One region of the Marinomonas foliarum genome, then DNA from elsewhere that is predicted to be linked to it. Evidence: riboswitches for the same ligand, from Rfam matches in the RefSeq annotation. Region 1 holds a riboswitch; each other region holds the start of a gene.

The links. Region 1 has a riboswitch for thiamine pyrophosphate ahead of thiD (bifunctional hydroxymethylpyrimidine kinase/phosphomethylpyrimidine kinase). Riboswitches for the same ligand answer to the same signal wherever they lie in the genome.
Region 2: another riboswitch for thiamine pyrophosphate. It lies ahead of thiB (thiamine ABC transporter substrate binding subunit); the one in region 1 lies ahead of thiD (bifunctional hydroxymethylpyrimidine kinase/phosphomethylpyrimidine kinase).
Region 3: another riboswitch for thiamine pyrophosphate. It lies ahead of thiC (phosphomethylpyrimidine synthase ThiC); the one in region 1 lies ahead of thiD (bifunctional hydroxymethylpyrimidine kinase/phosphomethylpyrimidine kinase).

The regions. Positions count from the first base shown of each region.
Region 1 is NZ_CP070273.1:2,534,061-2,544,631, reverse strand. It holds gene sfsA (DNA/RNA nuclease SfsA) at 1-94, opposite strand, end outside; gene JSY38_RS11775 (flavodoxin family protein) at 222-824, opposite strand; gene JSY38_RS11770 (DoxX family protein) at 892-1,248, opposite strand; gene JSY38_RS11765 (aldo/keto reductase) at 1,265-2,317, opposite strand; gene JSY38_RS11760 (LysR family transcriptional regulator) at 2,437-3,342, shown strand; gene thiE (thiamine phosphate synthase) at 3,478-4,092, opposite strand; gene thiM (hydroxyethylthiazole kinase) at 4,112-4,909, opposite strand; gene tenA (thiaminase II) at 4,929-5,591, opposite strand; gene JSY38_RS11740 (ABC transporter substrate-binding protein) at 5,626-6,576, opposite strand; gene JSY38_RS11735 (ABC transporter permease) at 6,598-7,398, opposite strand; gene JSY38_RS11730 (ABC transporter ATP-binding protein) at 7,391-8,206, opposite strand; gene thiD (bifunctional hydroxymethylpyrimidine kinase/phosphomethylpyrimidine kinase) at 8,160-9,032, opposite strand; TPP riboswitch at 9,130-9,228, opposite strand; partial or broken gene JSY38_RS11720 (GMP synthase (glutamine-hydrolyzing)) at 9,347-9,664, opposite strand; gene JSY38_RS11715 (NADH:flavin oxidoreductase) at 9,708-10,571, opposite strand, start outside.
Region 2 is NZ_CP070273.1:3,030,753-3,041,323, reverse strand. It holds gene JSY38_RS14105 (MipA/OmpV family protein) at 1-505, shown strand, start outside; gene JSY38_RS14100 (DMT family transporter) at 564-1,460, shown strand; gene JSY38_RS14095 (DMT family transporter) at 1,767-2,594, opposite strand; gene JSY38_RS14090 (thiamine ABC transporter ATP-binding protein) at 2,716-3,423, opposite strand; gene thiP (thiamine/thiamine pyrophosphate ABC transporter permease) at 3,410-5,005, opposite strand; gene thiB (thiamine ABC transporter substrate binding subunit) at 5,017-6,030, opposite strand; TPP riboswitch at 6,112-6,231, opposite strand; gene JSY38_RS14075 (3-deoxy-D-manno-octulosonic acid transferase) at 6,253-7,479, opposite strand; gene msbA (lipid A export permease/ATP-binding protein MsbA) at 7,482-9,266, opposite strand; gene hldE (bifunctional D-glycero-beta-D-manno-heptose-7-phosphate kinase/D-glycero-beta-D-manno-heptose 1-phosphate adenylyltransferase HldE) at 9,267-10,571, opposite strand, start outside.
Region 3 is NZ_CP070273.1:292,939-303,509, forward strand. It holds gene thiE (thiamine phosphate synthase) at 1-619, opposite strand, end outside; gene thiC (phosphomethylpyrimidine synthase ThiC) at 635-2,662, opposite strand; TPP riboswitch at 2,844-2,948, opposite strand; gene rsmI (16S rRNA (cytidine(1402)-2'-O)-methyltransferase) at 3,025-3,885, opposite strand; gene JSY38_RS01430 (penicillin-binding protein activator) at 3,999-5,765, shown strand; gene JSY38_RS01435 (YraN family protein) at 5,716-6,099, shown strand; gene JSY38_RS01440 (SIS domain-containing protein) at 6,105-6,698, shown strand; gene JSY38_RS01445 (ClpXP protease specificity-enhancing factor) at 6,788-7,168, opposite strand; gene JSY38_RS01450 (glutathione S-transferase N-terminal domain-containing protein) at 7,261-7,893, opposite strand; gene rpsI (30S ribosomal protein S9) at 8,222-8,614, opposite strand; gene rplM (50S ribosomal protein L13) at 8,629-9,057, opposite strand; gene zapE (cell division protein ZapE) at 9,210-10,310, opposite strand; gene JSY38_RS01470 (Z-ring associated ZapG family protein) at 10,441-10,571, shown strand, end outside.

The sequences.
Region 1 (10,571 bases):
CCACAACCTCACCATTTGGCAATTCAATATCGGACAAAAAGCGCTTATAGCGTTTAATCAATTTTCCTTCTATTAAGGGGGTTGGAAATTTCAACCTACGACTCCAAAACTTTTCACAATACTCAATACAAACAAAAAGGCTCTCTTTGTAATTAAAAAGAGAGCCGATTGAAATATAAAGCCATTATGCAGTAATAAGGAATTACAACAACCACATAACGCTATGAAATTTCTCGCAAACTAAGCTCCGTCTCAAACGAATAAAATTTTGCAGTTAGACCAGCAACACGTACCCCATAAAGGCGTGCTGTATCGAGGTCTCCTTGTGACATTTCTTCTGGTCCTGCATCGGCAGCCACTTGTGCCATTGGCCCAAGAAATGAACCCATTCGGTTAATATCATCACGCTGTGACGCTTTTGTGTTAGATGACTTCATTCCCATCCCCACCCAGATGCCTCGATGCTGAGCCGCAAATAAAGTAAAGTATTGCAATGTCGATAGCTTGTCGCCATTAATACTAGAGCTATTGGTAAAACCACCAAACACCTTGTTTTTCCATTTGTCCTCAAACCACTGCTTTGATGACGCATCTGCAAATTTCTTAAACTGCCAGCTAGGTCCACCCATATAGGTTGGAGATCCTAGAATCACAAAGTGCGCTTTGCTAATATCAGACCACGCTGTTTCGCTTAACTCACCATTTGCATCAATCGGTAGCAGTTTGGCGTTTGCCCCATCCGCCACGGCTTCTGCCACACGCTGAGTATGACCGTAACCAGAATGATAAATAACTACCCCTTTCAACTCTGAAGAAAAACTCATAACACACCTCTTAATTTGATTAATAAAGTTTGTCTTAAAGACAAGACAAAAGACGCTCAGCTTTTCATCACAGAGCGCAACGCAAAGACTTTTGCTTAAATTGAAATAACAAAACTGCCAACACCAACGATGGAAGAATTACATGCAGCCACTGCTGATTTAGTACGAGCGTAATAAGCGCCCCAACTAAAACCAAACCACCTAAAGCAAGGCCAGCACGTCGCCATTTAAGTGACGACTTGGCTTGCCAATAAGCACTTAAAAGCTCAAGTGCCGCGGTGATGTAATGGAAACCATCGGGGTAACCCCAACGATGGTAGTCTTCAAGCAAGGGCACTGGCGGAAACACATTCAACAACCCAGCAAAGACAAAAAAAGCGACCAATAACCAAGTCATAAAATTTTGATAAGAAAACAGTTTCATTTGAGTACTCTCCTGACTATCGCAATGTTGGCGTAGTTTGCTTACCAGACGGCATGCGAGTAGGTGCTGTACGCTCAAGCATCCAGCCAGGGTATTCTGGCGCGAGACAACTTACTGCATCCAATGTATTTAGATCTTCCTGGTCCAGCTTGACCTCTACCGCCGCAAGGTTCTGCTCTATTTGATCAAAGCGTTTTGCCCCCGTGATCACAGATGTTACAAAAGGCTTACTCAATACATAAGCAAGCGCCACTGCAGCAATAGAAGCACCATGTTTTGCAGCAATCGGGCGCATAGCATCAACACATGCCCAAACTTTGTCCCTATCCACAGGAGGGAAGTCAAAATTGGCACGACGACCTTCACCTTTTGAGTCTGGTGAAAACTTTCCTGATAGCAGTCCGCCAGCCAAAGGAGACCAGGCCAGTAATCCCATCTTTTCTTCCATTAACATGGGAGCCATCTCACGCTCTAAATCTCTCCCAGCCAAAGAAAAATAGCCTTGCACCGTTTCAAATCGCGCAAAGCCTTCTCGCTCAGCAATGCCCTGTGCTTTCGCGATCCGCCAAGCCGCCCAATTAGACAAACCGATATAACGAATCACTCCTCGCGAAATAAGGTCATCAAGTGTACGAAGTGTTTCTTCAATGGGCGTAACAGGATCGTTAGCGTGAATTTGATATAGATCGATGTAATCCGTCTGCAAACGTTCCAAACTTGCCTCCACCGAATCCAAAATATGGCCTCGAGAAGCGCCTCTATCATTCGGACCATTGCCCGAAGGATTAAAGACCTTAGTTGCAATGACCACATCTTTACGAGGCACGTTCAGATTTTTTAAAGCTTGGCCTAACATTTTCTCGGAGTGGCCATTTGTGTACACATCCGCCGTATCAAAAAAATTAACACCAGCGGAAAAGCAACAATCCACAATACTGTCTGCTGTCGCCTGATCCATTCCAGCAATATCGTGATATAGACCTTGCTGACCAACCGGACCAAATGTCATAGTTCCAAGGCATATTTCCGACACAAATAACCCAGTATTACCCAGTTGGTTATAGCGCATGTCATTCTCCCAAATAAGTGGAACCAGCTCGCCTGACTCTCTAGAATTCCACTTTACCTTGTGATATTTTTACGATAAAGCACCCTAATAAAAACCCATTGTTATCAAAAAGAGAAACAATGCAAAACCTTGATAATCTAGCTATATTTATTCGTATCTCAGAAATGGGCAGTTTCACAGGCGCCGCAGAAAGCCTTGGCATCCAAAAAGGTCGAGCCTCTAATGTCGTACGCCAATTAGAAGCTCAGGTTGGAACGCGTCTTCTACACCGCTCAACTAGAAAAGTTCAACTCACAGAAAACGGGCGAAATTTTTATCTACGAGCTTGCGCTTTACTCGCTGATGCAGAAGAACTCAATCTTATGTTTGCAAAGGATGATGCTCTGCTTGAAGGTCGAATACGTGCAGATTTACCAACAGAATTCGCGCGCGCGAACATTATTCCTGAATTACCTAAATTCATGGAAAAGTACCCTGGTATTGAACTCGAAATTTCCAGTACAGACCGCAGGGTGGATTTAATAAAAGAAGGTATGGATTGTGTACTTAGGGTCGGAGGTGTTCTCGACGATACACTGGTTGCTAGGCACCTTGGCGATCTAAAAATGGTGAATGCAGCAAGCCCTGAGTATCTTAAACAATACGGAGTCCCGCACACACTAGAGGACTTAATAAGCCAAGGCCATCGCATTGTTCACTACACACCAACATTAGGTAATCGTCCATTCGGATGGGAATATTATGATGGTCAAAGCTATCAATCCCTAGACCTCCCCGGCTCACTGCGTGTCAACAACGTTCAGACTTACCATGGCGCGGGCATAGCTGGACTTGGATTGATACAAGCCGGCCTATCCAGCCTGAAACCATTTTTAAGCGACGGATCTCTTGTTGAAGTACTACCAAGCCTACAATCAGAACCCTTACCTGTTTCTATTGTCGTAGCACACAGACAAAACTTGTCTCGTCGAGTACGCATTTTTATATCTTGGATTGAGGAAGTATTAACGCCTTATCTTGATTAGTTTGACTTCAACAGCGCCCAGATTTTTTAGACAGTAAACACAAACAAAAACAGCCCTCTTTACTATAAAGAGAGCTGTTTTGATAACGATATAGTATAGGAACATCCTCCCCTGCCACAATCGAGAAGTAAAACCTTATCCCATCAACTCAAGCAAATGGGCTGCGGCGGCTTTAGGATCATCAGCGCTGCAAATTGCAGAGACCAGCGCTAAACCATGAACACCAGTGGAACAAAGTTCAGGGATATTCCCTTCATGGATTCCTCCAATTGCAACAATAGGTAAAGACGTTACCTTGAGTGCCGACTTCAATCCATCTATTCCCCAATGATGCTTGGTGTTGGTTTTTGTTGGTGTGGCGAAGATGGCACTTAAACCAATGTAATCAATCGGCAAAGCATCGGCTGCAGCAAGTTGCTCTTGTGTTTCGATTGATAGACCTAATATTTTATCAGGGCCAATTAACTGACGAGCGATCTTAGCTGGCATGTCCGATTGACCGAGATGAACGCCATCGGCATCCACTGCAAGTGAGACATCGACTCGGTCATTAATAATTAAAGGAATGCCTGTTCCTTGAAGAACCTTTTTAACGGCCAAAGCTCGTTCAATAAAAGCACGCACATCGCCATGCTTTTCGCGAACTTGAACCATGGTCACACCACCAGCTACCGCCTTAGAAACGACTTCCGTCAAGGTGGCGAGGTCTTGTTGATCATCAGTGACCAAATATAAGCGATAGGCGTTCATCGTCCTCCTCTTGAGCCTCTTATGAATTAATAACTTGCAACTTCAGGCGCTTGGCTAGTGTCGCTTCATCTAACAGGTATAATTCATCGAGAATGGTTAGTTGCAGACTGCCCGGCCCCCGCGACTGTTCGGCCGCGATTTCTCCGACAACACCAAGCACAGCTGCAGCCGCCACACCGGTTTCTTCGCCCACCGCCGCAAAGGCCGCCGTCAGAGCGCTCAATGTACAACCCATTCCGGTCACACAAGGCATCATGGCATGGCCATTGTTGAGCTTAACCGTTTGCTCACTTGTCACTATGTAATCGGTCTCTCCGGAAATAACGACACAGGCGCCATACTCCTTCACCAAGAAATACGCCGCGCTCAGTGCGATATCGCTGCTATCTAGTGCATCCACGCCTTTGCTTTTTGCTTGTTCGTTGGCCAGTGCGATGATTTCCGATGCGTTACCTCGGATAATCAGTTGATCGGCCAAGCGCGCTATTTCGCGAGAGGTGTCAGTCCGCAATATACTGGCTCCGCAACCGACGGGGTCAAGTACGACCACTTTGCCATTCGCATTAGCTTGTTCGACAGCAAACGTCATACGTGGAATCCAAGCGCTATCTAGCGTACCGATATTGATCACCAATGCCCCAGCAAACGCCATCATCTCTGCCATTTCTTGCTTAGAATGCGCCATAATGGGAGACGCGCCAATGGCCAACAGTGCATTAGCCGTATTGTTCATCACCACATAGTTGGTAATGCTTACTACTAAAGGCTTTTGCTCTCTTACGGCAGTAAGTGCTTGAGTGATTTGTTCAACTAACATCTTCATACTCCTATCAATCTTACTTAGCGTTTAAGCCTTGTTGCCAAAAGGCGATTTCCATACGGGTAGCCGTCTTAAATACATCAACTAAATTCTGTCCACGCTGACTGTTTATATCAATCTCGGCCAATAGCTTATTAAAGTGCTCCATCCCTGTCATAACACTCGATTGGTAGTCGTCACCACTATAAAGCTCAATCCAGCTCGCATAAGGGTTACCCTCAATGACGGTACTTTCATCTTCAAGCAACTTCTTACCAATCACGCCATAACCAACAGAACATGGCGCTAACGCTGCATAAAGATCGACTAAATCGCCAGTCATACCCGCATCCAATACATAACGGGTGTAGGCCACCGTACCAAAATCTTCCGCTTCGTTTTCAAGATCCGCTTCTGTTAATCCCCATTGTGCGCAATATTCCACATGATGAGCGGTTTCTGAATCTAACAGGTTATACACAGTCGGCAAGGCACGGCGCATATCTTCTAACGTACGCGCTTTGTATATTGCCAAGGCATACGCACGGGCATATTGCTTGAGAAACAGGAAATCTTGCTTTAGATAATGCAAAAAGCACGATTGCTCAAGAGTGCCTTTTGCTAACTGCTGCACAAAAGCGTGTTCTGTGTAGGCCGTCCAATCTTCCTGACAAGCGGCGATCAAATCTTGGTATTTCATATTACAAATCTCTTAAAGTAAGGTGCTTTAGGTATTAGTCAAAAGTCGGTACGTAATTTTTCGCTTTCGGCAACGTATTAATGATTTGATGGTCATACAAGAAATGGGCGTAATCGTCATAGCGTTTAAAATCTACCGCGGCTGGGCGTAGCGCAAAGCGGCTCAAGGAATCATTCCAAGCGCGCTTATTTAACTCGTTATTAAGCGTATCTGGGGCGTAAGCAACAAACTGCTCCCACGCCTCACTTGGATGGTTGACGATGTAGGTTGTTGCTTGTTGAATGGCCTTATTAAAGGCTTCTATGTCTTCTTTATTGTAGGTGTTGGCGTTGGCGACAAAGATCAACTCGTCATAAGAAGGCACACCGTGCTCTTCTGGGTAAAAGGCTTTGGCTTTGTAACCTTCTAGCGCGAGCTGATTGATTTCAAAGTTACGAAAACCACCCCAAATCGCATCCACTTTGCCTGAGGCAAGTGAGGACGAGAGCGCCCAACCCACATTAATAATGTTTACATCAGAAAATTTAACGCCTTCTTGCCCAAGCATGGTGCTAAGGGTGGCTTCTTCGTTACCCGAAATAGAGATGCCGATTTTCTTACCTTTTAGATCAGCAAGGGAGTCGTTCTTACCATTATCAAGCACCAACAAAGTATTCAACGGTGTCGCGACCAATGTTGAAGCACGGATCAAAGGTAAACCAGCAGACACATCCATTGTTAAATTTGGTTGGTATGACACGGCCAAATCCACTTTACCAGCAGCAACTAATTTAGCTGGCGTACTTGGGTCAGCAGGCTCTTCGATTTTCACCTGCAGACCAGCCTGCTCAAAGTAGCCGCGCTCTTTAGCGATAATGATCGGACCATGTCCTGGATTAACAAACCAATCGAGCATTAATGTTAGGTTCTTTTCTGCTGCCATAACGTTGTTCGAAACTAGCACCGCGAACAGAGCGATAGCACTCAGCAATGTATTTTTATTCATCGATTTTTTCCTTTAATGATTCTATTTATTTTCCCAAGGGATGGCTTTTTTCAATACTATGTCGGTGGTGAAGTACAGAGTGATCGAGAGCACCGCGAGAATAAATAAAGCGGCAAACATCTCATCAATAATCATCCGCGCATTCGCTTGCAGCATCAGATAGCCCAATCCTTCACTTGACCCTACCCATTCGCCAACCACCGCGCCGATCGGCGCAATAACAACGGCAACACGAATGCCTGAGGCCAGCGTAGGCAAGGCTGCAGGAAATTGAATGTGTCGCAACAATTGCCATTTCGAGGCACCCATGGTTTTCGCAAGATCTAAATAGCCGATAGGTGTGTTACGCAAGCCGTCATAACAACAGGTAGTCACCGGAAAGAAGATAATAATGGCCGCTATGACCACTTTTGAGGCGATGCCATAGCCTAACCAGAGCATCATCACTGGCGCGATGGCAAATACAGGAATGGCTTGACTGGCAATCAATATGGGAAGTAGCCAACGCTTAAGCGGCTGAAACATCAACATCATCAAGGCAAACATTAACCCCATGGTTAACCCTAAACCGAGACCGAGCAAAATCTCTTGCGCGGTGACCCAAGTATGTTTGAGCAGCACATCGTAGCGGGTTCCTAAACGATCTAGCACCGCCATAGGCGATGGCAAAATAAAACTTGGCATTTGAAAAGCCACCACCACAAGCTGCCAAAGACCAAGGATCACCGCCGCGCTAATCATTAACCGCAGCACTGAATAAGTAATACGCTCTTTCTTACTAAGGCGTGTCGACACTGAATGGTACTGAGCCATATCACTCATAATCTTTCTCCAACTGATCCAGAATAGCTTGTTGCAAAGCAGCGCATTCAGCATCGAGTTTTCGAGGGGGCGACGACTCAGGAACATCCAACTGCTGGGCTTGGGCGGGCGCACCTTGCAGAACATACAATTGATCAGCCAAACGCACAGCCTCTTGCGGATCATGAGTGATCAACACAACCGTTTTGTCTTTTAACAAGGAGACGGACAAGGTCTGTAACTTGTGCCGAGTAACCGCATCAAGGGCTGAGAAAGGCTCGTCCATCAACACCAGTGGTTTGTCTTGCATTAAAGTACGAGCAAGCGCCACGCGTTGACGCATTCCTCCAGACAGCTGGGCGGGAGTCATATAGGCATTATCTGCAAGGCCGACTTGCTCAAGCAAACTCAGCGCACGCTGCTTATCCTGCTCTTTGTTAGGAGCGACATTGGCAAAGCGTGAGCTTAAACACACGTTATCCAGCACATTTAACCAAGGAAGGAGCAAATCTTGCTGTGCCATATACGCAATATGGTCATGTAATACTATGTTCTCAGCAGATACATCATTGCCACTAACCTCAATCTCACCTTGCCATTCCACTTGATCGTCTAGCAACCCAGCAAGATAACGCAACAGCGTCGTTTTACCGCTGCCACTTCGCCCCAGCAGCACCGTCCACTGCTTCGCAGGAATAGTCATGTTCACACCGGCTAAAGTCGATGCCGAGCTACCTCTGTATTGCAGGCCCCCATGACGAATCTTTATGCCGATGATGGCTTTAGCGCACATCTTGATGGCCTGCAAAGAAGTGATGAACTGGGCCATGGCCTTGACCAATATCTAACTCATCCGCGTGGGCAATCGCGCCGGTAATATACTGTTTACCTAACTGTACGGATTGCTGCAGGCTATTGCCCTGAGCAAGGTAAGAAGCAATCGCAGAAGAAAGCGTGCAACCTGTTCCATGGGTATTTTTTGTGAACAGGCGCTTAGCACTTAATAATTCAAAGCCATCTTGTGTGATCAAAAGGTCGTTACTGTTTTCGTCCGTTTCTAAATGACCTCCTTTCAGCAAGACTGCTTTTGCCCCCAATGCACGCAAGTCCGCCATCATGTCATTCATTTCGACTTCGGATTGAGGTACGGCGCGATTGGTTAACGCTGCGGCTTCTGGCAAGTTCGGTGTAACAATGTCAGCAAGGGGAAGCAACGTCTCTTTTAACGCGGAGATCGCCGAATGCTTAAGCAATAAATCACCGCTAGTCGCCACCATCACCGGATCAATCACGACATGTTGCGGCTGATATTGGCGCAGCTTAGCGGCCACGACCTTGATGATACTGACATCAGCCAGCATGCCTATTTTCACGGCGGCAACATTGAGATCAGTAAAAACAGCATCTAATTGACTCGCGACATGATCCAGCGGGATAGGAAAAATGGCGGAAACACCTAGTGTATTTTGCGAGGTTATGGCGGTAATAACCGAACAGGCAAAGCTACCCGTAGCAGACATAGCCTTAATATCCGCTTGAATACCCGCACCGCCACCACTGTCTGACCCTGCAATGGTAAGCACAATAGGAATATTTTTTGACGTGGTTTGATTCGTTTTTTGCTGTTTAAGGTGTTGCTGTGTAGAGGGTGCCATTATCGTTCCTATTAAAGACGTATAGGAACTGACTTTGGCCATTCTGGAGGGATCAAAGATCGGACTCGTATAAAATAGCCGTAATTGCTCGGCTAAAGGCAAAGTGCAAATAGTTCCCTACGCCAGTGCTAACTGAATCAGGTTCTGCGGGTCTCTTTCGATCTCAGCCAATGCATTGGCCCCCCGACTATTTCACAGAAAGGATAACAGGACATTCAGGTGAAAGGTATTCTTTTTTAAACAGCCAACACATACAAAAACGGCCCTCTTGGTAATAAAGAGAGCCGTTTGATTAGACTATTGATGAGTAAGGATCATTCCCACTCTATCGTAGCAGGTGGCTTAGACAATACGTCGTAAGTCACGCGGGAGATGTGTTCGATTTCGTTGATGATACGACCAGACACTTTCTCTAGCAGTTCGTATGGTAGGTGCGCCCAACGAGCTGTCATGAAGTCGATGGTTTCAACAGCACGAAGTGCTACCACGTATTCGTAACGGCGGCCGTCGCCTACTACGCCAACAGATTTAACTGGAAGAAATACCGCGAAGGCTTGGCTTGTTTTCTCGTACCAGCCCGCGTTACGCAGCTCTTCGATGAAGATAACGCCCGCACGACGAAGGATGTCGGCACGCAAACTTATGACCAAAAGACAGCTGCGATTACGGCTGCATTCAGTCCTCGACGAAACTCCGCTGCCCACGTAGGTAGTCGATGAATGCTGTACTGAGCCCTTCCTGTCGTAAGTACTCTGGCGAAACCGGCAATGCGGGTGAGGTATAGCGAGCCTCTTTCCTTATGCATTCGGGAAGGTCATGGACAAGTATACCCGCCTTGCCAATTGCCACGTAATCTGCACCCTCGGAAAGAGCCCATTCTCCGCGCGCTGCAGTCATGATTCCACCGGCAACCCCGAGCGCACAGTCACCTCTAGGCAGATCAGCAAACAGCGACATAAGGGTTCTGCCCTTATATGCTTTTTCTTCAGGCTCCTTAGTGATATCCCACAAAGACAGGTCGAGGTAGTCCATACCTCCGTCCGCGAAGAGCCGAGACGCGAGGTCGACCATTTCAGATAGGACCAGCCCGAAGCGCTCGGTCGATATGCGGATGCCTATCTGGAAATCTGGTCGGCAGGCAGCGCGAATGCGATGCAGAATCTCGAAGAGGAAGCGGGCTCGGTTCTCGGGGGAGCCGCCCCAACGGTCGCTACGTCGGTTCAACTCGGGCGACAGGAACTGAGCAATGAGGTAACCGTGCCCGCCGTGGATTTGTACGCCATCAAACCCGGCCCGCTCGGCGCGTCGAGCGGCGGCGACGAACTCTGCGATAATGTTTTCAATTTCGGCCTCGCTCAGCGCCCTTGCACCGGTTTCGGAATGGGCAGAGGGGCCAGCTAGCTCACTTCCGTCTGAAAGTGAGCGGATGCCTCCGTGCTGGAGCTGCAAAGACGAAACCGCACCCTGTGCTCGCAACCCCGCAGCAAGGCGTTCAAGGCCGGGCAGATGGCGGTCATCGAAACAGCCCAGCTGACCCAA
Region 2 (10,571 bases), 500 kb from region 1:
CGTAGGAATATCTTATGAAGGATTAAGCTTTGATCCTGATGACTCAAGTAATGCAACTATCCAATTACTTGATGAGAGAGACCCAAGCATTATGGCTTTTGCCAGCTACCGCTTAGGAATCTTTTCAACAAAAGTTGCACAAGATATAAGTGGTAAACACGACGGTTATTACGCTCAGGTAGGGTTAGGTTATCCAATCCCTATAGGTACATGGAAAATAATACCATCGTTTTCATATCGCCATATGGACAATAAAATGAGCAACCATTTATTTGGTATTTCTAGAAGTGAGTCTATCCGAACTGGGGGCGCTATTGCCGACTATGACTCAGGTGCTATTTCTCAAATAAGATATGGGGTCAGAGCTATTTACCCTATTACATCCAATGCGAATCTTATATTAGGCATTAGCCAAACCAAATTTGATGATGATATTTTGAAAAGCCCTATCGTAGAAGACAACACAGTTAACGCTGCTTCACTGGGTTTTATCTTTTCATTTTAATCGATGCAACTTAGCTATCGCATTACATTCAGACTATTACTTTCGGAACAGATAGACCATGAGTAAACTTTCTCACAATGCTCAAGCCATGATTTTTGGGCTAGGTGCCGTGTTGCTTTGGTCGACTGTTGCGACTGCATTCTCCATATCACTAAGGCACTTCTCTCCCACCCAGCTACTGCTGGTTGCAAATGTCGTTTCACTATTTTTTCTAGCTTCACTTCTGGTGATTAAAGGAGAATTTGGCTCTCTGATGTCATACGCCAAACAATCATGGAAATCGTCTTTATTTTTTGGGGCCATTAACCCTTTTCTTTATTACCTAATATTGCTCCAAGCTTACAACACACTTCCGGCCCAAGAGGCTCAAGTAATTAATTACACTTGGGCTATAACTCTCAGTTTTATGGCAGTCCCCATTCTTAAACAGCGACTAAAAACTGCTGATTATATGGCGGCTGCCGCATGCTATTTTGGAGTACTATATATTGCAACACGTGGGCAAATAGGTTCTTTAGAGTTTTCTAACGCCTCTGGTGTCTCCTTCGCCCTTGTAAGCACAATTATTTGGGCGCTATATTGGCTTTTAAACACCAAGGATAAACGACCAAGTTTGGTTGGACTCACTCTTAACTTTGTTTTCGCATTGCCATTAATATTCATTTATGCAGCGTTAACAGGAGAACTAACCCATTGGGATAATAACGGCTTATGGGGAGCTATTTACATAGGTTTATTTGAGATGGGATTGAGTTTTGTATTATGGAATAAGGCCCTAAAGCTCACCTCAAACGCCAGCCAAGTAGCTAACTTAATCTTTCTATCACCATTATTATCTATTGTCTGGCTCTCACAATTTGCTGGAGAGCCCATTTTGCACTCTACGTTGGTTGGATTGGCCTGCATCCTAATCGGCCTTTTTATACAAAATTGGGCAAAAAGAAAAACAAAATAACAAAGCAAAGCAAAGCAAAGCAAAGGACATGTTATTCCTCCGTTTATTTATTGCTAGCTATTCTTTTCAAGTCGGGCAGCAAAACATCTTGGATTCAAAATGCAGGGACATTAATCTCAACTTTCGACGCCATCACTGTTGTAAGCCCCGGCAGCCTGGACATCTTTTTACACCTTGACTTCTCTCAAAGTGATATATTCCGTAATGATTATACAGTAGCTAAAGGAAATGCCGTTAATCGGCTTCTATGTCTACACTGTACTCATAGTGGGCTTCATTACTCCACAAGAATCACCAACAAAAAAACTACCCCCTATCACGCGCCATTCGGGTACTAATTAAAATACTTGAGAAAATAAATAACATTCCAAGAATGGCGTAAATATCTGGCACATGCTCCCAAACGGCCCACCCCCAAAAGCCACTAAAGACAACACCAACATAACTCACTGGTGACACTATACTGGCTGGTGCATAAGTGTAAGCCAGATTATAAAGATACATTCCAACGTATAGTGTAATAGTAACCACTGCAACCAGAGGCCATACATCAATAGGCAGAACGACAGAATCCCCTTGGATAAACACCAAGGGAAGAGACAACGCTGTCGAGACAAAGAAATACACAAACAACGTCTCTTGGCCTGACACTTGCTGTGACAACATACGTGTCGTCACCATCGACAGCGCCAAGCCAATAGCTGAAATAAAGCCAACAATATGCCAAGGATTCAAATGATCTGGCGTTGGCTGAATAATAAACGACACACCAATAAAACCAACCACAAGTGGCACCCAACGGCTTTTCGGCACCCTTATTTTATGGAGAATTAAGACAACAAACGGCACACATAAGGGCGCGCAGGTTCTAAGCAAAGACGCCTCTACTAAAGGAATATGATTTAAGGACCAGTAATAGCAAAGAAAGCCAATGAAACCACCAAAGCTACGCAGGAAATGAATTTTCCAAACTGAAAATGGGCGCTTTTGCCAACGGCCTCGCATTTGTGGCAATAAAATTAAGGCACAAAACAAGCTTTGCCAGAAAACCAGTGTTGATACCGCAATCATGGTTTGTGCCTGCTTGGCTGCCAACGCAGTAATCGACATAACAAACGCATATGCAATTGTCATAGCAATCCCTTTTTTCAACAACTCATTGTTATCCAACACGTGGTCACTCTATATTTAAGAAAAGTAGAAGAAATATTTAACCTAACAAAACTAACTTATCGAGTTATTAAACATGACGATGCTAAATCTCTTCAGGACCAGAAACGCCAAAGTAACGAAAAAAAAGTGGATGAGGCTCAGCCTGGGACAATACCGATACGGACTCATGAGCCGTAACACAACCCCGCTCAATCAGAATGACACGTCCGCCAACCAAAGTCGCTTCCCTTGGTAAATGCGACACCAGCAAGGTCGTTAGCTCCAGCTCTTGGGTTACATCATTAACCAAGTGCAGCATTTCTTCACGCAATGCTGGATCCAGCGCACTAAAAGGTTCATCTAACAATAAGATCGGCTTTTTCCGAACCAGTGCTCGAGCAATAGCGACTCGCTGAGCTTGGCCGCCAGACAACGCCTGGGGAAAACGTTCGGCTTTATCAAGCAGCTGTGTTTTATCAAGTGCCCATTGGACTTTTTGCTTTTGCTCTTTACTCAAAGACAATGAAGGAGACAAGCCTATAGCAACATTTTGCCAGACAGTTAATTGAGGGAATAAATTATCACTTTGAAATAAGGTCGAAATCGGCCTTTCATAAGCAGGCAAAGAAAGAAGAGATGCCTCGTTGAAAGAAAGCACTCCTCGACCTGTTAAAAAGCCCCCCAGCAAATGTAGAAGTGTACTTTTCCCTTCGCCGCTACCACCAAGCAAAGTGGTGACACCGGGGAAAATATTCACACAGTAATTCGCATGAAAATTTTCCCAATCATATTGAAGATCAATCTTTAACACGAATAGTTACTCCACCAATAAAGCGAGACGAGCAATAAAACAGCATCAAGCACAAAGAGATCAATACCACAGCGACACAAGCTCCCTCTTCCAAACGATAAGAACCAATCAATTGAAACAAATACAAGGGTAAGGACACCAAACCCTGACTACCAAATAACGCAATAACTCCCATATCCCCCAAAGAAAGCAAAAGCGCGTAACCAAATGCCTGTGCAACACTTCTTCTAATAAGCGGCCATTCTAGGCGCCATCGGGCCCACGAATGAATGCCTAAACTCAAATAAATATTTCTAAAGCGTCGCTCCTGCTGGTACAGAACAGGCATAAGTGCCCGCAACACAAAAGGCAGAGCCATCACAGAGTTAACCCAAACAACAATCCAATAGCTCGACTGCAACCCGATACCAAGGTCTCGCAAAGTTAAAAACAACCCTGTGGCAATCACTAATCCTGGCACCATTAAAATCATATTACCTAAATGCTCTATTTTATTCGGCAAAAACGCCAAGTACTGACGAGCCATACAAAAACGCGCCAGCACCCCAAAACAAATACCCAGCAATAAACTCAACAACGCAGCAGGCAGCGCAATTTTCATAGAAACAAGCACAGCACCCCACAAGGCAGTCGACTGTAATGTGCTTAAAAAGACAGGTGAAAAAACAGGGTCAAAAATAGCCACAAAAGGTGGGATAACCAACAAAAGAGCACAGAGCATAGCAAGACCATCTGCCAATTTAGCTAAGATAGAATCTTTGAGAACATAACTTTTAACAGCTAACAGGCTCGCATCTTGGCGATTCACCGGGGCGAGCCTATAAACTACAACCGCAAATAAGGTACATATAAATACCTGCAACAGCGCCAAGAAACTGGCCTTATTGAGATCAAAATCAAAACGTAGCGCCTGATATATGGCCACTTCTAAAGTACTGAATTTTGGCCCGCCCCCCAGGCTCAACACCACAGCAAAGCTAGAAAAACACAACATAAAAATCAGCACAAACGCGCCTGGCAAGGCTTTCTTCATATAATGCCACTCGATCAATCGAAAGGCTGCCCAGCGAGAGAATCCCAGCTGCGAAGCCTGACGCCACTGCCCTGCTGGGATCAAATCATATCCCTGCAATAAAAGACGCACCGCCAATGGCATATTAAAGAACACATGAGCCAATAAAATCCCAACCAAGCCATATAAAGGAACTTGCACACCAAACATTTGACTCAGCCAACCAGTACGGCCATAAACTACCACCACCCCTAAAACAGCCACAATGGTTGGTACCACCATAGAAATTGAGAATAGCTGAAGAAGTGCTGATCGCCCATAAAATGAACGATGAATAAGGCAGGAAGCCACAGGTATGGCGATAAGTAAGCTGATACCACTACTCAGCAGAGCTTGCCATAAAGAAAAGCGAACCACTCGCCAAAGATAGGGCTGCTGCAGATAGCCAAGCCATGACGGCAGATCACTATAACGTAAAAGAGCCGCCAGACTGGCAGCCCCTACCAACAAGAAAATACCAACACCCATTAACGCTGGCGCGAGTCTTTTCGCCGTTCGTAAAAAGAGCAACTTAGTTCCTTCTATCGCGTCGTCGCATCCAACCACTCATCTACCCAAGCCTTACGGTTTTGCGCAACCTCAGTTGCAGGCAAAACTAAATTCTTAGCTGGCTTTAAAGCACTATCAAATGCTGATGGTAGTTTTTCATCCAGCTTAACAACAGGCAACATCCAATTCCCTGTCGCAACAGTCGATTGAAAACCGGGTTGCAAAATAAACTGCATAAAATGCTTAGCCAAATCAGGGTGAGGCGCGTCTTTCATCATTGCGGCAACTTCAATTTGTGGATAAAGGCCTTCACTAGCGGCGGCAGCTTTATACTTATTCTCACCTTCTGCCACAATATGATACGCAGGCGAAGTCGTATAACTCAATACAACATCTGCCTCGCCTTTTAAGAACAATCCGTAAGCATCAGACCAACCTTTCGTCACAGTAACAGTATGACTTGCTAAGCGCTCCCAGGCATCAGCTGCATCATTGCCATAGACAGACTTCATCCACAACAATAAACCCAAACCAGGCGTGCTGGTTCGCGGATCCTGATAAATGACTCGAAGGTCTTGATTGTCTACTACGTCTTTCAAACTACTCGGTGGATTAGAAAGCGTTTCAGAATTGTAAACAAAAGCAAAATGCCCTTGGTCAAATGGCACGAACGTTTTATCAGACCAGCCACCAGTAATAGTAACAGCCGACGTATCAACAGCATGGTTAACCAATAAGCCTGTCTGTTTTGCAGCTTCCATTAGGTTTAAGTCTAGTCCCAAAAGCACATCAGCTTGAGACGATTTACCTTCTAGTTGCACACGAGACAAAATACCAACCGAAGAGTCCAACGCGACGAAATTCACTTCACATGCACACTCTTTTTCAAAGTTCGCTTTTATCTTAGGACCCGGCCCCCAATCAGATGCGAATGAGTCATAGGTATAAACATTTAGAGTATCTGCCGCCAATGATACTGGCGCAATAACCATACTAAGACTAATGGCAGTCGTAGAAAAAAGAGAGGATAAAGAAAATGGTTTCAAAGTGTCGCTCCTAAAAAATAAGTGAGCGGCGTACAGGGGAAATGGCAAGAGTGATATTTGAACTACTACACATGCTGGTAGCTCAACTTGCTATCTCGATTCCTACGCCAGCATGATCTGGATCAGGTTCGGTGGGTTAGCGGTAAAACCGCTTCTCAGCTTTAACATTTATTAAATGCTAAAACACCCCATGAGATAATGGTCGCTATTGTAAAGAGTCGCTTAGCGGAAGTCTATTTCGCTAAGCACTCTCGTCACAGCGCCTTGATTTTTTTCGGCGAAACGTAATGCAGACTGGCCTAGTCGGAATCGTTGGGACGATTGCCCCGCAAGATCAATGACAACTTTCTCTAATTGCGTCTCGTCTTGGCAACGAATCGCGCCATTCACCTGTAAAAGCTGCTCTGTAATATCTAGAAAATTAAACGTATAAGGGCCAACTATAATCGCTTTACCAAGTAGAGCAGGCTCAATCGGATTATGGCCGCCTCGTTTAATCAAACTACCACCAACAAAGGCTATATCAGAGGCCTGATAGTAATACATCAACTCCCCCATAGAGTCGCCTATCACTACATCAAACTTATCCCATTGATCCAACTCTGTTTGACTTCGAAGCGCAACGCGCTCAAAAGACTGCATAGCTGACGCCTTGACCGCCTCAAAGCGCTCCGGATGACGGGGAACCAGTATTAACAATGCATCTGGATATTTTTGCTGTAACGACTTATGAATTCGCAACAGCATTTCATCTTCACCCTGATGTGTGCTTCCTCCCACCCAAACAAAACGAGGGCCAAGCTGGCTGCGCCAATTAGCCTGAAATACCTCTGGGGGAACAGCGAGATCAAACTTGATACTTCCTATGACCAGCACTCTCTTTGCCCCCATCGCTTCAAAGCGCGTAGCATCCGCTTGCGCATGAGCCAAAAAGCAGTCAGGTAAAGCAAACAATGGACGTGAAATAGTTGAGAACTTTTGATAACGCTGAAAAGAACGGTCACTCAAGCGAGCATTTAGCACGTCTATCCGTAACCCCCGTTGTTTTGAAAGCTGCAGTAAATTTGGCCAGAGCTCAGTTTCAACAATCAAAAGGTGTTTACAGGAAAGTTTTTTGAGCGCTCTTTTTACGCTAGAGCGCCAATCCATCGGCAAGTAGCGGTGCTCAGCAAATGGAAAAGTTTTCGCCACTTGCTCTGCACCAGTGGGCGTCATCGTCGTGATTAATAATCGATGCGTAGGAAACTTCTCTTGCCACTGAGTCACTAATGGCCGTACAGCCAAAACTTCCCCTACAGAAGCACAGTGAACCCACAAATCGGCCTCAACAGGTGACCAGAAACCAAACGCCTCTTTCGCCCTATAATTCACATAGTCTTTTTTAAACCGCCGAATTTTTAACAAAACAAGCGGCGTAAACAGACCAATTAGAATACGGTAAAGCCACATAATTAGGCGGTCGTATCACTAAACTGCTGATTATGAAGTTGAGCATAAGCCCCATTCATCGCCAACAATTCACTATGTGAACCTTGCTCAATGATTTCCCCGTGATCTACAACAGCAATAATATCGGCGTTCTCAATAGTTGATAATCGATGGGCAATAGCTATAGTCGTACGGTTTTCCATCAAACCGTCTAACGCTGTCTGAATAGCACGCTCAGATTCAGTGTCTAATGCCGAAGTAGCTTCATCTAGTATTAAAATCGGCGCATTTTTCAGGATGGCTCGAGCAATGGCTATGCGCTGACGTTGACCACCAGAAAGCAACACACCATTTTCTCCGACCATGGTGTCTAAACCATTATCCAGCTCCTGAATAAACTCCCATGCATTAGCCGCTTTCGCCGCATCAACAACTGCATCATTGCTAGAATCACTCAGGTGACCATAAGCAATGTTTTCGCGAATCGTACCGTTAAACAGAACTACTTGCTGATTAACTAGAGCAATATTTGAACGCAATTCCGTCAGTTTATAATCATTGATAAAAACACCATCAATACTAATGCTGCCTTCATCAAAATCGTAAAAACGAGGAATCAAATTTGCCATGGTAGACTTACCACTACCAGATCGCCCCACCAACGCTAAAGTCTTACCTGCTGGTAATGATAGATTAATATTAATCAAAGCTTTTTTATCGGCATCAGGGTATTTGAACGACATAGAGCGCCATTCAATATTCCCTTTTAAGCGCTCTATTGACACCCCTCCCTTGTCGACCTCCTCTTCCATATCGAGGAAGTCAAAAATGCTGTAGGAGGCCGCGATGCCTTTTTGCAAAATACTATTCACATCCGTTAACTGACGAATAGGTTTACCTAACATGCCCGCAGCGGTCAGAAAAGCAATAAAGTCCCCTGGAGACATATGAGAACTGATAGAAGGACTCAAAGCGAGCCAAATCAAAGCAGCCATCATCAAAGCAAGAATAAACTGCACAATTGGAATATTCAGGGACTTAGTCATTTCCATTTTTAACTGCGAACGTCGATTCTCATGCGCAGCTTTATTAAATCGCTCAGTTTCGTAATGGCTACCGCCAAATATTTTGACAACCTCATGCCCTTTAATCGCTTCAGATGCAACATCTGTTACACCTCCCATAGCATTTTGAATACGGGTACTCAATTTACGAAAACGCTTAGAAGCGTAAGACACCACCAAGCCTATCAAAGGAATAACCACTAAAAACAGTAAAGAAAGACGCCAGTTCATGTAGACCATATAACTGAACAAACCAACAACAGTTAACCCTTCACGTAGAAGAACTCGTATTGCTTGAGTGATAGACCCAATTACCTGCTCTGTATCATATGTTAATTTAGCAAGTAGTCTTCCAGTAGGAATAGAGTGATAATAATTAGAAGGCAATAACACTAATTTGTTAAACATGCTGGTTCTCAAATCGAACACAACATTATTAGCCACTTTTGCCATAAAATAGTTACCTAAAAAAGTACCTACCCCTCTAGCAATGAATACACCCAGAATGGCCATAGGTATCAACAAGCGGCTTTCTGAAATACTACCCACTGAGACAATATCAACAATATGCTTTAACAAAGCGGCCAAAGCAGGCTCCATTGCTGCATAAATCACATAGCCGATGACACTTAACAGTAAATAGAACCAAGACGAACGCACATACCCCAACAAACGAAAATAAATTTTCATGCCAGATACGGCCGCCTTTTGAGGTAAAGCCTCAACATTATCTTTGTCTTGCATTTATAAGTTCGCTTTTTCTATGATTGAGGTAGTTGAATAACCATCAACAAAGGTTAACACCTTAACATCTCCACCATGAGCTAAGACATGATCAGCACCAACGATTGTTTCTATGGAATAATCCCCACCTTTAACCAAAACATCTGGAGTTAAGAATTCAATAATTTCTTTTGGTGTGTCTTCATCAAACCATGTCACCCAATCAATTGCCCCAACCCCTTCGAGTACAGACATACGATGAATCAGGTTATTTATCGGACGTTTTTCCCCCTTGAGACGCTTAACCGATGAGTCTGTGTTAACAGCAACAATCAAGCGATCCCCAAGAGCCTTAGCCTGTTTCATATAAGCAATATGACCCGGATGAAGAATATCGAAACATCCATTCGTAAAAACGATTTTTTCACCATTCATTTGCGCGAGTTTAATTTGTGCAAGGAGATCATCAGGGGAAAGCACGCCAAAGTTAGAACTATGTGAACGTTGAAACATAATGGCTTCAAGTCGTTCAGCACTAATAGAGGCTGTTCCAAGTTTACCGACAACATAGCCGGCAGCTTGATTCGCGTACTCAACCGCATCAATGAAACGCTTACTTGTCACATAAACAGCGGTCAATACGGCAATAACGGTATCACCTGCGCCAGTAACATCAAACACTTCTTTAGCCGCCGTAGCCAAAGAGAAAGGAGGTTTATCCTCACTCAATAAAATCAGGCCATCTTCTCCACGAGTGACTAATAAAGCCTTCCAGCCAAATTGCTCTCGAAGAGTGTTGGCTTTTTCTTCCAGCTCTTTCGTTGAATGACACTTGCCAACAATGGTCTCAAACTCAAGCAAGTTCGGCTTAACTAAAGTTGCCCCATGATAAATGGAGAAGTCATTACCTTTAGGATCAACAAAGCTGGGTACCCCTGCAGCATTTGATAGTTTAATTAATGCCTGAACGTCTGCTAGGCAGCCTTTAGCATAGTCAGAAAAAATAACGGCATCAGATTCGGGCAAACACTCTTCAACAGTTTTTTCTAAGGCATCATTTTGAGATTGACTATCTTTGCGTTCTTCAAAATCTAAGCGAATAAGCTGCTGATGACGGCTCATAACCCGTAGTTTAGTGATAGTGGGCAAGGTTTCTGAGCGCACAAATCGACAGGTCACACCCTCTTTTTCTAAGCAGCAAGACAATATATCAGCATTTTCATCATTACCAACCACACCAATTAGCGTTACAGAAACGCCTAATTTGGCTAAGCCCAATGCTACGTTTGCGGCACCACCAGGCCTATCTTCAATATTTGAAACTTT
Region 3 (10,571 bases), 1.8 Mb from region 1:
CGAAACCAATGATAGAATCCCGGTTCACTAGCCAGCCTGTTGCCTTCTCTGAATCTAATTGACCTGATTTCAGCAACCAAGCACACTTGGACGACGATAAATACGCAGCCAACTGACCTTGTATATCAACCACTGACTGTTGAGCTGATAAACCTGTCAGCCGTTCAAACTCCATCAAATTGGGTGTAATGACATCCACATAAGGCAGCACTGATTCCAATAAAGACGCTGCGACTGAGTCTTGCAGCAATCGATCTCCCAACTCGCTGCTCGCCGCCATAACGGGATCAAAGACAACCAACACAGCAGGAAAGTCTGCTTTAACACGCTTCAACCAAATCGAACAGGCTTTTACTATCTCAACGGATGGTAGCAAGCTCACTTTAATAGCATCTGGCGGTACGTCGTCGAGCAAGGTTTGCCACTGCTCATCGAACATGGACAAAGAAACAGGCTCGACGATGCGCACTTCTTTGGAGTTTTGCGCTGTGATGCAAGTGACGATGGTTTGCACGTGGCAACCTAAATCTTGCCCTGTGTGTAAATCCACTTGAAGTCCAGTGTGGGCGGACGAGTCCGACTCGCCCACGCACCAGACCACAGGAGGTTTTATAGACATATATCCTCCTTTCGCTTACAGCGATTCTTCTTTTGATTTATTTGACGTTAATTTATCTGTGGTTAACTTATCTGTGGCTAAGTAGACATCACTGCCTAGTTCACGAAAATGCTCAGACATTTGCTGCATACCGGCGTTCGCTTCTAAAGCACTCACATCGATTGCCTGTGTGCCTTCTAACTCTTTTGCACTCTCTAGCCCTTTTGCATAGTCGCGAACTTCTTGGGTGATTTTCATCGAACAGAATTTTGGCCCGCACATGGAACAGAAATGCGCAACTTTACCAGAGGCCTGCGGCAATGTTTCATCGTGATAAGAACGGGCGGTTTCAGGGTCTAACGACAGGTTGAACTGATCTTCCCAACGAAACTCAAACCGTGCTTTCGATAAGGCGTTGTCTCGAATTTGCGCCCCAGGATGACCCTTGGCCAAATCCGCTGCATGAGCGGCGATTTTATAGGTAATTAAGCCTTGCTTAACGTCTTCTTTGTTTGGCAACCCAAGATGCTCTTTTGGCGTCACGTAGCACAACATGGCACAGCCATACCAACCGATTTGCGCTGCCCCAATACCAGACGTGATGTGATCGTAACCCGGAGCAATGTCTTGTGTTAATGGCCCTAACGTGTAAAAGGGTGCTTCGTGACAATGCTTCAGCTGCTCGGTCATATTCTCTTCGATAAGCTGCATTGGCACGTGCCCCGGCCCTTCGATCATCACTTGCACATCGTACTCCCAAGCGATTTTTGTCAACTCGCCCAAGGTGCGAAGTTCCGACATTTGTGCTTCGTCATTGGCATCCATGATAGACCCCGGACGCAAGCCATCACCAAGCGACAAGGCCACATCGTATTGCGCGCACAACTCACAAATCTCGCGGAAGCGCTCGTACAAGAAGCTTTCTGTATGGTGCGCCAAACACCATTTCGCCATGATAGAACCACCGCGAGACACGATGCCCGTCAGGCGTTTAGCCGTCATGGGCACATAGCTCAGCAAAACGCCGGCGTGAATGGTAAAGTAATCCACACCCTGCTCCGCTTGCTCGATCAAAGTATCCCGAAAAACATCCCAGTTCAGATTTTCGGCCACACCATCGACTTTTTCCAAAGCTTGATAAATAGGTACAGTACCGATTGGCACTGGCGAGTTACGCAAGATCCATTCGCGGGTTTCGTGAATGTTTTTACCTGTCGATAAATCCATTACTGTATCTGCACCCCAACGGGTCGACCACACTAGTTTTTCTACTTCTTCTTCAATGGAAGATGTCACGGCAGAGTTACCAATATTGGCATTCACCTTCACTAAGAAGTTACGACCAATGATCATGGGCTCGGATTCAGGGTGATTGATGTTGTTAGGGATAATGGCGCGACCTCTTGCCACTTCATCACGAACAAACTCTGGCGTAATGCGTGTTTGCAGGTTCGCCCCAAAGCTTTGACCTGGGTGCTGCTTCAACAACAATTCGCTTTTGATCGCATCGATATTTTGATTTTCACGTAAAGCGATGTATTCCATTTCTGGCGTAACAACACCTTGACGAGCGTAATGCATTTGCGTCACACACTTGCCTTGGCGCGCTTTGCGTACTTTAGGTAACTCTTTAAAACGCAATTCATCCAGAGCCGAGTTTTCTAAACGTGATTGCGCAAATTCTGACGACACACTGGGCAACACCTCGGAGTCATTACGCTTGTCGATCCAAGAAGCACGCATTGGCGCCAAACCACGATACACATCGATATTTTCGTGCGGATCTGCATATGGACCAGAACAATCGTAAACATAGATGGCTTCATTGGGTTCGAAAGTCAGGTTATCTGGATCAGAACCAATCGGTGTATCGGTTAAGTTGATCTTACGCATAGGAACGCGAATCGAATCGTCTGATCCGCTCAAATATATGCGCTCAGACGCTGGAAAAGGCTTGGCTTGTAATGATTCGATAAAAGACTTGGCGGCTTGGCGCGTTTCTTCTCGAGTCTGTTTTTTAGACTGTTTGCTTGGTTTTTTTTGAGGTTCATTAGTAGTCGACATAGCACTTCCCTTATTTAAAAAATGGAGAATTGCTTGTCTGGGGTGCTGTTTTACAGGCAAACGCACTACTGGCGTTAATTTGCAAAACATGAACCCTGAATTTTATTAGGAAAGGATGCTGTAGACATATGACCGCATCGATTCCATAAAAATCAGGAGTTCATTCGATGCAGAAAAGAAAAATAGAGACTTTCTTGTTTCCTACGCGGGTATTAGCCCGATCAGGTTCTGCGGATCCCGCATTTAATTATGCGATCTCAGCCAAATGGCACTCCGACAAGTAGGGCTGAGTATACCCAGTCTTATCGGAATGTAAACACCCACATTTTCAGCAAGTGTTTGAGGAACCAATCAACGAAAAACTACTCGGCTTGCATTTCCAGCGCCATTTTATAGAGGTAATTTTTCTTCTCACCCGTTAATTTAGCCGCCATGGCTGCCGCTTGCTTAACCGGTAAATCTTCTAACAAAATCGTCAGAATACGCTTCGCTTCTAATTCGGCTTCATTACCGCTTTCTTGCGTAAAACTCAGCATAACGACAAACTCACCACGCATTTGGTTGGCATCTGCATCGAACTTGGCAAGTATTTCTGAGGCCGTTCCGGATAAAAACGTTTCAAACGTTTTCGTTACTTCCCGCGCTAAAACCAGCTGAGCATCCTCACCATAGACTTTTTGTACATCCGCAATGGAGTCATAAACTCGGTGGGTAGACTCATAAAAAACCACGGTGCCAGTTTGCTTCTTCCAAGATTCAAACAAGTCACAACGACCTTTGGATTTAGCTGGTACAAAACCCGCAAAAAAGAACTGATCAGTAGGCAAACCAGAAGCACACAATGCTGAAATCAACGCACAAGCACCAGGGATCGGCACAACTTTATGACCTTGCTCTCGCAATGCATGCACCACGTGATAGCCAGGATCTGAAATAAGTGGCGTACCCGCATCAGAGACTAAAGCGACACTTTTGCCTTCCTCTAATAAGCTGGCAACGTAGTTAGCTTTATCTTTTTCATTATGGTCGTGAATTGAAAATAGCTTCGCTTCAATCGCAAAATGATTGAGTAAGCGGCGAGTGTGTCGAGTGTCTTCTGCCGCGATATAGTCTACATTGCGTAAAGTTTGCTCTGCTCTCTTACTGAAATCATCTAGATTGCCAATTGGAGTGGCAACTATGTACAGCGACCCTCTCGCATCATCAGAACTATGTGGTACCATGTTGCCTCTTTTATTTGTCATTTTATAAGCTTATGAGCCTAATTAATTACCGCATCATATCATTAACTCTTTGCAGTGTGCTGCTAAGCGCCTGTAATTCCATGAATTTAAACATGGAACAACAAACTGCAGCTCAGAAAGCAAACGCAGGGCAAGAGAACAGCTTGCCAGCAAGCATATACCATCCAAGAAAAACGTCTGATGTTTCAGAGTCACTGGCTAAAAGCTTCTCCTCTGCAAGAATGTTTTACGAACAAGGTGAATACCAGCAGGCGTTAGATCTACTTGAAAACGACGTACTGACCACGACCTCATCGCTTCGCTTTGCTGGATATTTATTAGCAGCACAAGCCGCCTCTCAACTAGATAACTCAACGGCTGCCATGAATTATTTAGTCCAAGCAGATGCCTTGGCCGCTGCTCGTCACCCTGACAATCAAAACACGCTAAAAGAAACCAAAGCCAGTATCTTAGAATACTTCGGTAACTGGTTAGATGTGGTCAATCTGCGTATGGACTTGACTTTCAACCTGCCACTGAATGAAGGCGAAGACAATCAAGCTAAATTATGGTTAGCAATTCAAAACCTGACCAAGAATGAAGTTGACGAACTGTACCAGCAGAAAACGCCTCTTTTGAATGGATGGCTAACCATCAGTGGAATTTTACGCAATCAGTCACTTTCAATCGAACAACAGCTAAAAGTATTCGACAACTGGAAAGCAGAAAATCCAAACCACCCAGCTGCACTATCACCACCACAAGACTTTCTGATAATGGCATCTGTTGGCCAAATGACGCCTGAAAAAATTGTGTTATTACTCCCTATGAGCGGACCATTAGAGCGTGCTTCCCAAGCCATTGTGGATGGCTTTTTTGCCAGCTATTACAATCAAAAAGAAGCAAAGCCAAAAGTTGTCATTATCAATGTAGAGGACTACTCCAATATATCTGATGCTTTGGATGCCGCAAACGAGATACAGCCAGATGTTATCATCGGCCCTCTTCAAAAAAATAATGTGGCGCAGATTAGTCGCTTAAATTTGCCTATCCCCGTGATTGCACTCAATCAGCTAGATGTTAATCAGCACCCTAAGAACTTGTTCCACTTCTCTCTCAGCCCTGAAGATGAAATTCACGAAATCATCGCCTTTGCCAAAAAAGAAAGCGCTAATAAAGCTGCTATTTTAAGCATTCAAGACACATGGGCACTAAAGCAAGGGGATGATTTTCGAGCCGCTGCAGAAAAAGAAAATGTGGACCTAATTTCAAACCAAACCTACGCTAACACGCCGAAAGGCAGACAAGAGGCAATACAAAAATTACTCTTGATCGATGAGAGTTTTGCCCGCCGAAGACTGATTGAGAGGTGGACTGGAACCAATGTAGATAGTATCGCAAGGTCTCGAGAAGATCTTGATTACGTTTACTATGTAGGCAAGTTAAATGATGCTAAGCAAATTAGGCCTTTATTAGATTTCTACTTTGCCGAAAAAATCCCTATGTTGGCCAGCAGTACTCTTAATGATAGCGCTCCTGAAAAATCAACCAAGCCTGAAGACATTGAGCGCATACTCTTTACAGAACTCCCTGCACTCACCCCTAAAAATACGGCATTGAGTGCATTACCGAAAAATCAAAGTTCAAACATTTTACGACGCCTACAAGCATTGGGAGCAGATTCGTACCTATTAGCCAACAAGTACAAGCTGTTCGCCTTACTCCCAAGCACCAAAGTTTCTGCAAATACTGGCATTATAACGATCGATGAAAATGGTATTTTTCATAAAAGACCTGAAATCATGACCTACCGAAAAGGAAATTTGGTATATGCAAACAGTCAGCAGTTTTTTGAACAGAAGGAAAGCCTCGAAAAATAATGGCAAAAAAGCAGAGCAACTTGCTGAGGCCTTTTTAAAAAAAGAAGGGCTTCGCTTTGTTGAAAGAAATTTTTTCTGCCGTATGGGTGAAATAGATTTAATATTTTTAGACAATGAAACTTATATCTTCATAGAAGTGCGCTATAGGGCAAAGCTATTACACGGTAGCGCAGCCGAGAGCTTAAGCGCTTCTAAATTACAAAAAGTCCGCAACAGCGCGGCACTATGGTTACAAAAAAACCGTAAAGAACATCACGCAAGTCGTTTTGATGCAATCTTATTTGACGCAGAAATAGACCGACAACACTTAACTTGGCTGAAAGCAGTATTTTAATAACTATGGATTTTCAAGAAGCAATCTATACACAATTTGCCCAGAGTTTTGAAGCACAACAACAGGCGCTGGAAAGTTTACCCCCTTACATTGAACACGCTGCTAAAGTCATTTTTTCAAGCATTGCCTCCGGCGGTAAAGTGATTTGTGTTGGTAATGGTACGGGATCCCACCTATCGCAATACTTCAGCACCCTGATGCTAGATCGAATGGATAGAGAACGCCCCGGCTTACCTGCCATTTGCCTAAGCGGTGAAGGTGCTGCTTTATTAGCTATAACCCATAACGACAGTTACCACGACGTCTTCTCAAAGCAAATTACTGCATTGGGCAATCCTGGGGACATACTGTTCGTTGTAGCCAACCGTGGCAACACATCCCCTATCATACAAGCCATTCAAGCAGCGCATGAGCGCAAAATGGGGATAGTCGCCCTTACCAGCCCAGAAGCCAAAAACGTTTCATCACTTACGTCACAAGACGATACAGAAATAAAAATAAATCTGCTTGGCACTGCAAGAGTACACGAGTGCCAACTGAGTGTTATCCATATATTAATAGATTTACTTGAACGACAACTTTTTGGCTATGAAGATTAAGAGAATCGAATAAACCTAAATTCAAGACAAAAAAAGAGCCGCTGTTTGCGGCTCTTTTTTTGTCGATAATGTAACACCAATGAAATCTTTTATTTCACTACTTTCAACTGAAAACCCTTTTTAGGCTCCGGTGGCGTCGGCGGAGTTGGTTTATCAAGAAACTCTTCATCCGGAAACACAAAACCGTCACCATTTTCTTTTGCATACAAAGCCAGAGCCGCCGACATAGGAACGTAAACCTGCATAGGCTTACCGCTAAACCTTGCCTCAAAAGAAACAGCGTCTTTATCCATTATTAAGTGCCGCACAGCAGTCATACTAATGTTAAGAACAATTTGTCCATCTTTAACAAACTCTGTAGGAATAACAACGTCTTTTTGCTCAGCATCGACCAAAAGATAAGGAGTCATGTCATTATCAGCAACCCAAGAATACGCTGCATTCAATAAATAAGATCGTTTAGGTAACATTTTCACTCCTACTACATATAAATCTTTGTAAAAAAAAGGAGCTATAACAGCTCCTCTTTTGTTACTAAACAAAGCTTGAGAAGGCTCTCAGCTTAGTCTAAACGCATTTCCTGTTCAGCTTCAGATAAGCTTTCTTGGAAAGATTCACGAGCAAATACAAGGTCCATATATTTATACAGAGCTCTTGCTTGCTCTTTAGGAATCTCTACGCCCAATGCCGGTAAACGCCATAAAATAGGAGCCAAGCAGCAATCAACGATGGTGAACTCATCGCTCATGAAATAAGGCTTCTCTTCAAAGATTGGCGCTACATTTAATAGACCTTCACGCAATTCTTTTTGTGCCTGAGCAACCGCGTCTTTGTCTTTACTAGTCAAAATCAAATCAACTAACTTTGCCCAGTCACGCTGAATACGATACATAAACAAGCGACTTTCAGCGCGTGCTACAGGGTAAACAGGTAGTAATGGTGGATGCGGAAAACGCTCATCCAAATATTCCATCATTACATTTGGTTCGTATAGAACCAAATCACGATCAACCAATGCTGGAAGTTCATTGTATGGATTAACATCAGCCAGTTCGTCTGGCTTGTTAAATGGGTCTACATCTATGATGTCCACTGTGACGGCTTTTTCAGCCAATACAATACGAACTCTATGGCTGTAATGATCCTCTCCATCTGAGAAGAACGTCATTGAGGAGCGCTTTGCAATAACACCCATGTCTAACCCCTATATTGAAAACATCAACGCCCTCTTCGAAGAAAAGGACAAACTATAGTATGGAGACGAAGTAACAAACACATTACACAACTTCGTCACACTAAAAATATTATTTCTACGGTTTAATAACCACGCAGCTTCAGAAAACAAGAGATTTGCAACACCAAGAAAACCTTTTGTTTTATAGAGCCGCTATTCTAACATTTTTTGAAACAATTTTTCTTAGAAAAATCATCACGCTGAACGATAGTAACACTGTATTTATTTCAAACAAAAAAAACGCTTGGCGAATACACCAAGCGTTTTGATAATAATTCCAAAGCGAAAATTAACGCTTAGAGAACTGAGGACGACGACGTGCTTTGCGTAGACCAACTTTCTTACGTTCAACTTCACGAGAGTCGCGTGTAACGAATCCTGCAGAACGTAGAGTACGACGTAGAGTCTCATCGTATTGCATCAATGCGCGTGTGATACCGTGACGGATCGCACCAGCTTGACCAGAGATACCACCACCTTTAACAGTGATGTAAACGTCAAATTTTTCAGTAGCATCAACAAGTTCAAGAGGCTGACGAACAACCATCTGAGCTGTTTCACGACCGAAGTACTGAGAAAGAGTACGGTTATTGATAACTAAGTTACCAGTACCCGCTTTAAGGAAAACACGAGCGGTAGACGTTTTACGACGACCTGTACCGTAGTATTGAGTAGCTGACATAATGATCTTCCGTATTAAATGTTAAGGGCTTGAGGCTGTTGAGCAGCATGTGGATGCTCAGTACCAGCGTACACTTTCATTTTCTTGTGCATTGCACGGCCCAAAGGACCTTTTGGCAACATACCTTTTACGGCGATTTCAAGAACGCGCTCTGGAGCGTGATCAATCAACTTCTCGAAATTCATAGAACGCAAGCCGCCTGGATAACCAGTATGGCGGTAGTATTGTTTAGCAGCTGCTTTGTTACCTGTAACGTGAACTTTCTCAGCATTGATAACAACGATGTAATCACCAGTGTCAACATGAGGAGTATATTCCGCTTTATGCTTACCGCGAAGACGGCGAGCAATTTCAGTAGCCAAGCGACCTAGAGTTTTGCCTTCAGCATCAACCACGAACCAGTCGCGGCGCACTTCAGCAGGTTTAGCTGTAAAAGTTTTCATGAAAAAACCCTATCAATATGCGTGTTCAATGACACGCTATACCTATTATTATTGGTTGGCCGAAAGCAAAGCTTCCGATCAACGTACACTTACCTTTAAAAAGGCGAGCGAAGTATATACCAACCTAATAAAATATGAAAGTCGAAATACTCTTAAGGACGGTGCTCTAAAGACAAATATTCTTCAGATTGCATCTCTAACAATCGGCTCACAGTCCGGTCGTACTCAAAGGCCAACCTTGTACCTGTATATATATCAGGGATTGCCACCTCGGCTGTAAATATCACCTTGACATGACGATCATAAAACTCATCAACCAAGTTAATAAAGCGTCTCGCCAAATCATCACGAGAAGCGTCCATCTGAGGTAAGTTAGAAATAATCACCGTACCATAAAGACGCGCAATTTCGATGTAGTCAATTTGACTTCTTGGGCCATCGCAAAGCGCTTTAATATCAAACCAAGCAAGACTTTCACAACTCCTCAAAAGAGGGATTGTACGTCCCTCAATTTCGACACCACCACCCTCTACAATATGAGACGCATCAGAAATAAGACTCATAAACCTGTCATTTAGCTCCTTATCAGCCGCTTCACTTAAAGGGTAATGATACAGTTTAGCCTGCTTCAGCGTACGCAATCGATAGTCGACACCACCATCAACATTCATTACTTTGGTGTGCTGCTTAACCAGATCAATAGCTGGTAAAAAACGCGCTCGCTGCAAACCATTCTTATACAAGCCATCTGGCTCAATGTTTGAAGTAGCAACTAAGGTAGTGCCATTCTTAAACAACACATCTAGCAAGCCCGCTAATATCATCGCATCGGTAATATCAGTTACAAAAAACTCATCAAAGCACAAAACCTGCGCTTTCGAAGATATTTGCTTACCCACAATCTCTAGCGGATTTTTAACGTCATTTAACTTACGCAATTCCTGATGAACCATCTGCATGAAGCGATGAAAATGCAGGCGTATTTTCTTCTCTGTCGGCAAACAATCAAAAAACGTATCCATTAAGTAGGTCTTTCCTCTACCTACCCCACCCCAAAAATAGAGACCTTGCTCTACAGCAGGTGTTTTTTTCTTTAAAAACCTTCCCAAAAGTCCATCTGAAGGCTTATTAGCCTGATTTGCGACTAAGCGATCAAATAAATCTTGAAGAGCCTCTACCGCTTCTTCTTGAGCTGGATCATAATGGAAGTCTTCTCTGGTCAAATCTTGCTTGTAACGTGTAATGGGTGTCATCGCCGCTCTTATTCGTTCAATTAGGTGAATTGCGTTTATTCTAACAAATTGCGCCTTAAACAACACCTATCAAGCTGTTATCGTAGAAGTGATTTAGCTATAATGGATTATCTGTTTTTTGGAGAAAGTCATGAACTTGGAAGAATTCAACATTATCATATTTATTACTGGCATCATTATTGGCTGCGTTGCCACGCTTTTTGTTAAAAGCCTCAACACAAGACAAAGTAAGCAAACAATATCTAACTCAAGCGTTATCAC